3 regions of the Photobacterium leiognathi genome follow, and region 1 is predicted to be linked to each of the others. Evidence: predicted binding sites of a transcription regulator. Region 1 holds the regulator's gene; each other region holds the start of a gene.
What was found. Region 1 encodes PurR, which represses purine synthesis genes. Its sites were predicted from a motif close to TNANGNAAACGTTTNCNTNA; they were not measured.

Region 1 (3,285 bases):
ATACTGCCGCAACACAGTGCACTTTCTTTTGCGTTTACAGCAAAAGAAGTGGTGGAGTTAGGCGCAATCCCGTTACAACTAACGTCACCACAGCTTAAGTCTGTGACACAGATGATAATGGATTATGTGGATGTCGAAAACCTTGCAGATAGGCTTTACCCGACGCTTTCTGGCGGTGAAAAACAACGAATCCATTTAGCTCGGGTATTAACCCAATTAAGCCAAGCTGGTGAGCACTGTATTTTAATGCTGGATGAACCAACATCAGCCCTTGATCTAGCACATCAACATCACACCTTACAAATAGCGAAGAACATGGCAATGCAAGGTGCTGCGGTTATTGTGGTATTACATGATTTAAACCTTGCAGCGCAATACACAGATCGGATGATTTTCTTAAATGATGGGCAAATAAAAGCGGATGGTACACCGTCACAAGTACTCACTGCTGAAGTCGTAGAATCACTGTATGGTTGGCCTGTTACTGTGCATACCCACCCTATAGAAAACTACCCTTATATTTTGTCAGCAAATCATCCTATTCTTTAATGACCAGTCAGTTATTAATACTGTAAGGATGCGATAAAAATCGGATTAAGCGTGACAACGACCTGCATTTTTATAACTTATCATCAATAATTTCACTCAAGATGAACAGAAAGATTGCACAACGCAAAACACACAGTAAAATGTGAGCGCAAGCGATTACACATGTAAAAGTTGTAATAAAGATTTCGATACACTGATGCCGCATTTATTGCGGCTTTAGTTGTTTATAAGCGGTGCTCTATAAAAACGGTGCCAAATTGAATAATTAAGTAGTTAATAATTAAAGAATTTCATATCTACTAGTCTCTCAACTAGCCATCTACTACGTAATTAATCAATTGGGTACCACAACCTTTTGTCAGATCTCTATCTGACCATAATTAGAAGAATAAATATGGCAACCATTAAAGACGTTGCACGTATGGCAGGTGTATCAACCACAACTGTGTCACACGTGATCAATAAAACACGCTTTGTTGCAGAAGCAACACAGAAAAAAGTGCTGGCTGCGGTAGATGAGCTTAACTACGCACCAAGTGCTGTAGCGCGAAGCTTAAAATGTAATACAACTCGTACCATTGGTATGTTGGTAACAAAATCAACCAACCCATTTTTTGCTGAAGTTGTACATGGCGTTGAAGAGTATTGTTACGGCGCAGGTTACACCCTGATCCTATGTAACACTGAAGGCAATCTTGAAAAACAACGTGATTACCTACGCATGCTGGCAGAAAAGCGTGTTGATGGCCTACTGGTAATGTGTAGCGATCTTGATCAAAAGCTACTTGAACTACTAGAGCGTCAAAACGATCTGCCAATGGTTATCATGGACTGGGGCCCAGATAAGCCACATACAGACAATATTCAAGATAACGCTGAAACTGGCGGCTATATTGCGACTAAACACTTTATCGATAACGGCCATAAGAAAATTGGCTGTCTATCAGGTCAAGGTGATAAGTCTACTTGTCATGAGCGCCTAAAAGGTTTCCGTAAAGCAATGGCCGAAGCAGACTTAAGCGTTAATGAAGATTGGCTACTTGAAGGTGACTTCGAGTGTGAATCAGCGGTTGAAGCGGCGAAAAAGTTCATTGCAATGAAAGAGCGCCCTACTGCTATCTTCTGTTTCAACGACATCATGGCAATGGCAATGATCAGTACCTTTGAGCAAGCAGGCCTACGTATTCCTGATGATATCTCTATCATTGGTTACGACAACATTGACCTTGCACCGTACTTTGCACCGCCACTAACAACAATCCACCAGCCTAAGCGTCGTTTAGGTAAAACTGCAGTGGAAATTTTGCTAGATCGTGTTAAAGACAAGAATCACGCTCGTCAAACTTTTGAAATGACACCAGAGCTTGTTGCGAGAAAGTCGGTTAAAGATCTCAACTAACGAGATTGACCTTGGTAAGTTTAGAAAAAGCCGATAAGTTTAACTTGTTGGCTTTTTTTTACTTTTTTAAAAAAGATTTATGCTCACCATAAGATAAGAACAATTACCTGAAGCAATATCACACTTTTGAGAGCTTGGATTTAATATTAAAACTAATATTTAATATAACTTTATATAGTCACGAACAGGCAAATTAATTGAAAGATTAAGACGCAAAACTTCCGGCCTAAAAATTAATTTTTTAATTCATGGTAGCGGAGTTACCGAAGGATTATAATTAGGCCGCCAATATAATGACATTTATTTTAACAATATATTGACAAGCCTAATGTGAAGATTAATTAATCTAATTCCTCGCTCTTGATGTTTAGGTGACACTCATATTTTTTTCACCGAGTAGAAGCATGGATAAACCAATATTAAAAGATTCATTAAAATTATTTGACCATTTTGGATCTGTAAAATCACGGTCGATGTTTGGCGGTTTTGGCATTTTTGCTGGTGATACAATGTTTGCATTAGTTGTGAATGATAAACTTCATTTACGAGCAAACGCTGAAACCGAAAAGGAATTCAAACAAGCTGGCTTGGAGCCTTACGTTTACAAAAAACGTGGGTTCCCTGTTGTAACCAAGCACTACGCAATACCAGATAACTGGTGGGACGAACCTGAAAAGATCGTTGCACAAGGTAGGTATTCCTTGGAAGCCGCAGAAAAAGACAAGCAAGAAAAGGAGAGTTGTGTACCTGACCGTATAAAGGACTTACCAAACCTACGGTTATCAAATGAAAGAATGCTTAAAAAAGCAGGCATAGAGACTATCGAACAACTTCAAGCAGCTGGTGCATTAGGTGCATATCAAGCGCTACAAAAAGCGCAAAACAGTCCGCTTAGTCTTGAATTGCTATGGGCGCTTGAGGGTGCAATTAGTGGACAGCATTGGTCTGTTATTCCTGAGCAACGTCGAAACGAATTATTATCTGCCCTATCCTAAGAAATACATTCTTCGACAATTCGCCTTCACTTAGAAATAAAAGATGTTCATTCTTTTATTTCTAAGTATACCTGTTAAAAATATATTCTAAATAAATCCCTTCACTCTGCTCTATTTTATATCTTTTAATACATAAACCTCTTAATGCGTAATTGCCAAATATTGCAACTAAAAGTATTTAATAACTTCTTGTTTTATATCAATGCTAAAACATAAATATTTAAAATTGTTTTTTATAACGTCAATTATTTAACGCTTTATTAATTTCAGCTCTCATTTATCGTTATTTATAAATAACCAGTGTTTTTTATTTCTCTCACCATTGGTTTTATTTTCACCAAC
Region 2 (3,285 bases), 120 kb from region 1:
ACGTTATCTGCGTGACAGCTAACACAGAACTCTTCGGTGTTGGTTGCTTCTAGCGCAGTATTAAAACCACCCCAGAAAATGATACCAGCAATAAAGCCACCAAGGGTTAGGACACCTAGGCTAATGTGGACGCTTGGGCGTGATAGGGTCTGCCAAGCTTTAGCTAAAAATGATTTCATTATCGATTCTCTTAAAATGGATGCTCACGGTAATTAGTGGGGATTAGCCGCCATGTCCTGGTGGACCAAAGACAAATAGTTGTAGCATCCAAACGGTAAAGCCGTAGCCGCCGACAAAAATGACGCTGAGAATAGGAAACAAAAAGATGACAATAAAAAGGAACATCTTCCATTCTCGGCTACGTGTTTGCTTGGCTTCTTGATCAGTAACACTGCTCATAGAACCTCCTGTGTTTAAAAATGAGTAGATATAAATATTTTTATTAAATCTATTTATATTGCGATCATAAAATAACCATTACCTACAATTCAATTAATACTTAAGGGTTATGCTTATGTTTTATAGGATTTTTTGATTTTAAACGCATACATTAATAGCAAAAAGCATAAAAAATAAAAATATTAAAAAATATGAAGTAATGTGTATGAGGTGAAAGGATAGTAAGGGTTGTTTATTTGTGTAAATTGTTCCATTTGTATCGCAATTGTTATGAAGGGAGCTAAAGTTCGTATCGGTTAATACAATGGAATAAGACTAGTAATAAATATAAAAATAGCAAATTTATTTCAAATTAACGTAAATATGAACAATATTAATAGCTGAGAGCGACGAAAAAACAGGCATTGTATGAATGCCTGTTTTTATGTAGGAGAAAGGATTTTGAAGTGCTCAGTCGATCAATTGATATTGATTGCGCAAAATCTCAATGATTTCAGCTTTCGGATTTCGGCTTAGTGTGATTGGCTCACCAGTGATTTTTTCAGCGATCCCTGTATAAACTTTAGAGATCTGCATCAGTACCTCTTGTGGTAACTCGTTATCACGAGCAAGAGCGAAACGTTCTTCCATACGATCTTTATTTAATAAAACATCAGGATCTGGGAAAGTGTTTAGCAGCACTTGGCGGAAATCTTCTTTCGAGTTCTCGACGATTTGTCCGTCACGGTAAGCTACACCATCCCAAATACGTGAAGAGTCAGGTGTGCCTACTTCATCCATATAAATCAGCTTCTCGTTGCCACTAGCATCGGTGACGTAGCCAAACTCGAATTTGGTATCGACAAAGATTTGATCGAGTTTTGCGAGTGCATCGCTGATCACGTTAAAGCCTTCAGCTAATAGCTTTTCGTATTGTGCGATATCATCAGTATTGCGGAAGTTAAATGCAGCGTAATTATTGACTAGATCGTTACGGGTGACATTGACATCATCAGCTTCAGGAACATTAGGAATGCCTTTTAAAATACCTTTGGTTGATGGCGTCATTAGTAGATCAGGCAGTTTTTGATCTTTCTTTAGCCCTTCAGGTAGTTCGATACCGCAGAAATTTCGCTCCCCCTTGCTGTATGCACGCCACATTGAGCCTGTGATGTATTGACGGCAAATAGCTTCAACCATCACAGGTTTGGCTTTTTGGACGATCCAAACAAAAGGGTGGGGAATATCTAAGATATGGCTATCAGCCAAGCCGTTGTCTTTAAATAGCTTAAACCAGTGATTTGAAATGGCGTTCAGTGCTGCGCCTTTACCAGGTACACCTTTTAAGCCACCTTCGCCATGCCAAATACAATCGAATGCAGAGATACGATCACTGATCACCATAATGGCTAATGGTGCATCAGGTTGGACATTGTAGCCTTTTTCCTTAATCAAACGTCGACTGTCAGCTTCAGTCAGCCAGTAAACAGAGCGTACTTTACCGCTATGTACAGGCTTGTCAGTACGGATTGGGAGATCATCATTAACAGCTAAAACTTGATCGGCAAGGCTCATCGTGAAAATCCTATTCAAATGATTACGCAGAAATGCAGAGTTTTTACCACAAGAACATATGGCGAAACATCATCGTAGACGCATCATACAAGGTTATAGAATTGACTGCCAGAGAAAAAGCAAACGTTTGCCTTGTGATTTTATTAATAAAAATGGCGATATTCATAAAGATGATTATCGCCATAATTCGTTTTAGAACAGCTTGTGAATTGTGCTGAGTTTTTGTGGTGCTTGGTGAATGACATGATTCACCCATATTTCAATATCAGACCAGTTAAACCATGCAGGGCTAAATTTAAAGTGATGCCAGTTACTCAATATATGCAGCGTTTTGTGGTAAGACGGGGCTGTGGTAAATAGCAAAACAATAGCAATGATTTGCGCCAAGCTAATTAAAGGATTAGCAAATGAGAAAGGCTTCAAAGCGGTACCAAAGGATTTCTTTAAACGCTGGTTAGATAAATCCACACTGTAAATTTCATCAAGCACCAGATGAACTAAGCCGCCAAATAAGACAAAACCACTTGCAAGCCAGCTAGTCTCCGCAGTATGACCAATAATAGAGCTCACATGTACACAGCACAGTGAGATCAATAATACAAAGGCAATGGAATGGCAACAGCCACGGTGAACGGTACGACGCTCAAATACTGCTTTGCCCATGTAACGAATAGTAATGAATAAAGCTGCGGTATAAAGCAGCAGTTCTAGCATAGTGACTTGGGTATAAATATGACTGATCAAGATGAAGCAGCAAAAGCCAGCCAAAATATTAAATAAGGCTTTCATTGATGTGGAGTGATCTGAGTCGATGTCAGGCAGCAAGCCGCCAATGGTGCCTAGAAAGGTCATCCATATCGCCATTGAAGGCGTGATGTGATCAGCCGAAAGAAAGGCAGTAGCGGTTAAACCACTAGCAACGGCTGCAACACTAAAATGAGTAGAAAAGTTTGCCAAGGAAGAAAAGTCCAACTGGGTATATATACAGTTGTATTTATCATTTTAAAGTCATAAATTTCAACCAATATCACAATTCTAGCACTTGATTTAGGTTTATTCGGATAAATAACCATCGAAGCGGAGCATTAGTCTGTCGTTATAGAAATGGAGATGAAACTTGCTTGCTCTCTCTACCAAAAGGAAGTTTCAAAGAAAAAGCCTTACTTGAGTGTTATTGGCTCAAGTAAGGCTTAAAAAGATATGTGGAGAAAAGATGAAGTTAACCTGCGATTAGCGCAGAGATAATACCGATCACACCACCAAAAACACCGCCCCAAATCACTAGCCAGCCTAAATGCTCGCTGATCATTTTTTGAACCATCTCTTTCACCA
Region 3 (3,285 bases), 1.3 Mb from region 1:
GGCATCAACGGAAAAGAAAGCGGAGAATACGGATGTTGAATGTCCTGAATGTCACAAAGGCCATTTAACGGAGCGAAAATCCCGTTATGGCAAAGTATTCTATGCCTGTGATCAGTATCCAAGTTGTCGTTTTGCGGTGAATAACAAACCTGTTGTTGGGACTTGCCAGCAATGTGGCTTTGGTTTGTTAATTGAAAAGAAATTAGCTAGCGGTGTGAAGCTGCAATGTGCTGATAGAAAATGCCATGCTTACCAAGAGCTTGAAAGCTTAGATAAAACAGAATAAAAAACAAAGCCTGCATAGATTGCAGGCTTTTTTGTCGGTTTTTATATAGGTGTATTTAGCGAGGTAGCGCTGGGAAATCGTTCTCATCGAGTAAGCTCGATAACATGATCAAACGGTACTGCAGTTGCTCTGGGGTATCAGCACACACGTTAATGTGCCCCATTTTACGGCCTGCTCGTTTTTCTTTGCCGTACCAATGAACATGGCAACCTTCTTGGGCATAAACTGCATCTGGCACGCTGTCTAACCCTAAGATATTGATCATCGCACTTGGTCGAGTTAATTGCGTGTTGCCAAGTGGAAAGTCACATACCGCACGTAAATGGTTTTCAAATTGGCAGGTTTCAGCTCCTTGTTGTGTCCAGTGGCCTGAGTTATGAACCCGTGGTGCAATTTCGTTTACCAATAACTCACCATTAAGATCAAAAAACTCGATAGCTAACACGCCAACATAATCAAGGCTATTTGCTACGGCACGGAACATGTCATCGGCTTGTGCTTGCAGCGGTGAGTCACCCACAATTGCGGTAGATAGGCTTAATACGCCATCAGTGTGAATATTCTCTGTTAAGTTAAATACTTGAATATCACCGCTACGATTGCGGGCACCAATCAATGAGACTTCACGTTGAAAAGGAATGAATTGCTCTGCCACAATCGCTTGATTAGCAGAATCGGCAATACATTGCGCCATTTCAGGCCAGATCGCATCAATTTGTGTGCTTTCTTTTAAGCGCCACTGCCCTTTACCGTCATAACCACCTAAGGCACTTTTTAGCACCAGCGGTAAGCCGATCTTTTCAATCGCTGTTAACAGATCAGCACGCTCACGGATCACATGGTAGTTAGCATTTCGCACGCCTGCGTTATCCAGTAACGCTTTTTCAAGTCGGCGATCGCCACCTGCTTTAATTGCATCAGGCGTTGGGAAGAATTTTCCTCTAGCGGCGCAACTATCTAAAATATCGTGAGGAATGTGTTCAAATTCAGCGGTGATGGCATCAACTTCATTAATGGCTTGAGCTAAAGAGTCCGCCATAACCTGTAGGGTTAGTGGGTGAACCACCTTATCGCTACCCACATCATAGGCAATCACATTGATGTTAAGCGGTGCGCCAGCCAGTGCCATCATACGGGCTAGTTGACCTGCTCCAAGGACGAGCACGTTATTCATTATGCGTCCTCAGCTGGATTTGGATTACTCAGTACGGTTTCTGTTTGCTCTTTACGAAAAGCATCAATGGCAGCAAGTACTTGCTCATCTTGCGTACCGATAATTTGTGCGGCTAATAGGCCAGCATTGGCAGCACCTGCATCACCAATCGCCAATGTACCTACTGCAATCCCCTTTGGCATTTGAACAATCGAAAGCAGTGAGTCCATACCTTTTAGGGCGCGAGATTGTACTGGTACACCTAATACAGGTACGCTAGTAAAAGCAGCTGTCATACCAGGTAAGTGAGCCGCGCCGCCAGCACCTGCGATGATCACTTTAATACCACGCTCTTGTGCACTTTCTGCGTATTCAGCCAGTAAATGTGGGGTGCGGTGAGCTGAAACGACCTTTGTCTCATAAGGAACATTGAAACGATCAAGCATCTCAGCGGCATGTTGCATGGTTTACCAGTCAGATTTTGAACCCATGATAATTCCAACTTTCATCTCATTCTCCTTCAGGTCATAACTTAACATCGTGTTGATGTCGGCATTATACGGTGATTTATCGCAAAGGAAAACGTTTGCGTCATGAATATTGACTGTCTTATAACCTAGCATGGAGTTGTGACTAAGGAGTAGGTAGAATGATTTTGAGAAAGTAAAACAACAATGTTAGCCCAAGAAGAAACGAGGATACTGTGGAGAATTTTGCTCAAGTTGTCGCGGCCTTAAAACAAGGTGAAGTGATTGGTTACCCAACCGAAGCGGTGTTTGGTGTTGGCTGTGATCCTGATAATCAACAAGCGGTCGAAAAACTATTAGAAATTAAACAGCGCCCAGTTGAAAAAGGGCTAATTTTGATCGCAGCTAATTATGAGCAGTTATTGCCATACATTGATGAAAGCCAATTAACGGTAGAGCAAAAAGCGACAGTGATGGCAACGTGGCCTGGTCCTGTAACATGGGTTATGCCAACTAAAGCGAATGTACCTGCTTTTTTAACGGGTCAGTTTACGACTATTGCGGTACGTGTGAGCGATCATCCATTAGTACAACGCCTATGTTTAGAATTTGGTAAGCCAATTACCTCAACTAGCGCTAACCTAACAGGACAAGAGCCGGGTCGAACTGCACAAGAAGTCGAGCAACAACTGGGTCATTGTCTAGCAGCGATCCTTCAAGGAGAAACGGGAGGACGTACCAATCCTTCTGAGATCCGTGATGCACGCAATGGCAATATCTTCCGTCAGGGGTAAATAGTATGGATAACCAAGTCGACAAACATGCGGTGAAATCCTTCTTGTTGGATTTACAAGATCGCATTTGCCAAGCATTAGAACAGCAAGAAACCACAGTATCATTTGAGCAAGACCAATGGCAACGTGAAGAAGGTGGTGGCGGTCGTAGCCGTGTATTACGTAGCGGTGAGATCTTCGAGCAAGCAGGTGTGAACTTCTCTCATGTTTACGGTGCTGAAATGCCAGCTTCTGCTACCGCGCATCGACCTGAACTTGCAGGCCGCCGCTTTGAAGCTATGGGCGTATCCTTGGTTATCCACCCTCGCAATCCTTATGTACCTACCTCTCATGCCAATGTCCGTTTCTTCATCGCAGAAAAAGACGGCGAAGCACCTGTGTGGTGGTTTGGGGGTGGATTTGATCTCACCCCTTTTTACCCATTCGAAGAAGATTGCCAACATTGGCATGATACTGCGAAACAACTTTGTGCCCCGTTTGGTGATAATGTGTATTCAGAGCACAAAGCGTGGTGTGATCAATACTTCTTCCTACCGCATCGAAATGAAACGCGTGGTGTGGGTGGTTTGTTCTTTGATGATCTCA

Region 2: the regulator PurR is predicted to act here: its motif matches at 2,069-2,088, upstream of Q7674_RS16185 (phosphoribosylaminoimidazolesuccinocarboxamide synthase).
Region 3: the regulator PurR is predicted to act here: its motif matches at 2,014-2,033, upstream of purE (5-(carboxyamino)imidazole ribonucleotide mutase).

Annotation. Positions count from the first base shown of each region.
Region 1 covers NZ_CP131601.1:1,864,118-1,867,402, forward strand. Annotated here, with positions in the region: gene Q7674_RS15620 (heme ABC transporter ATP-binding protein) at 1-549, shown strand, start outside; gene purR (HTH-type transcriptional repressor PurR) at 944-1,948, shown strand; cyclic di-GMP riboswitch class I at 2,126-2,216, shown strand; gene Q7674_RS15630 (TfoX/Sxy family DNA transformation protein) at 2,353-2,943, shown strand.
Region 2 covers NZ_CP131601.1:1,982,448-1,985,732, reverse strand. Annotated here, with positions in the region: gene torC (pentaheme c-type cytochrome TorC) at 1-179, opposite strand, end outside; gene torE (trimethylamine N-oxide reductase system protein TorE) at 223-399, opposite strand; gene Q7674_RS16185 (phosphoribosylaminoimidazolesuccinocarboxamide synthase) at 850-1,953, opposite strand; gene Q7674_RS16180 (metal-dependent hydrolase) at 2,146-2,910, opposite strand; gene Q7674_RS16175 (DUF445 domain-containing protein) at 3,173-3,285, opposite strand, start outside.
Region 3 covers NZ_CP131601.1:3,206,584-3,209,868, reverse strand. Annotated here, with positions in the region: gene Q7674_RS21560 (DNA topoisomerase family protein) at 1-286, shown strand, start outside; gene Q7674_RS21555 (5-(carboxyamino)imidazole ribonucleotide synthase) at 342-1,460, opposite strand; gene purE (5-(carboxyamino)imidazole ribonucleotide mutase) at 1,460-1,903, opposite strand; gene tsaC (L-threonylcarbamoyladenylate synthase type 1 TsaC) at 2,143-2,700, shown strand; gene hemF (oxygen-dependent coproporphyrinogen oxidase) at 2,706-3,285, shown strand, end outside.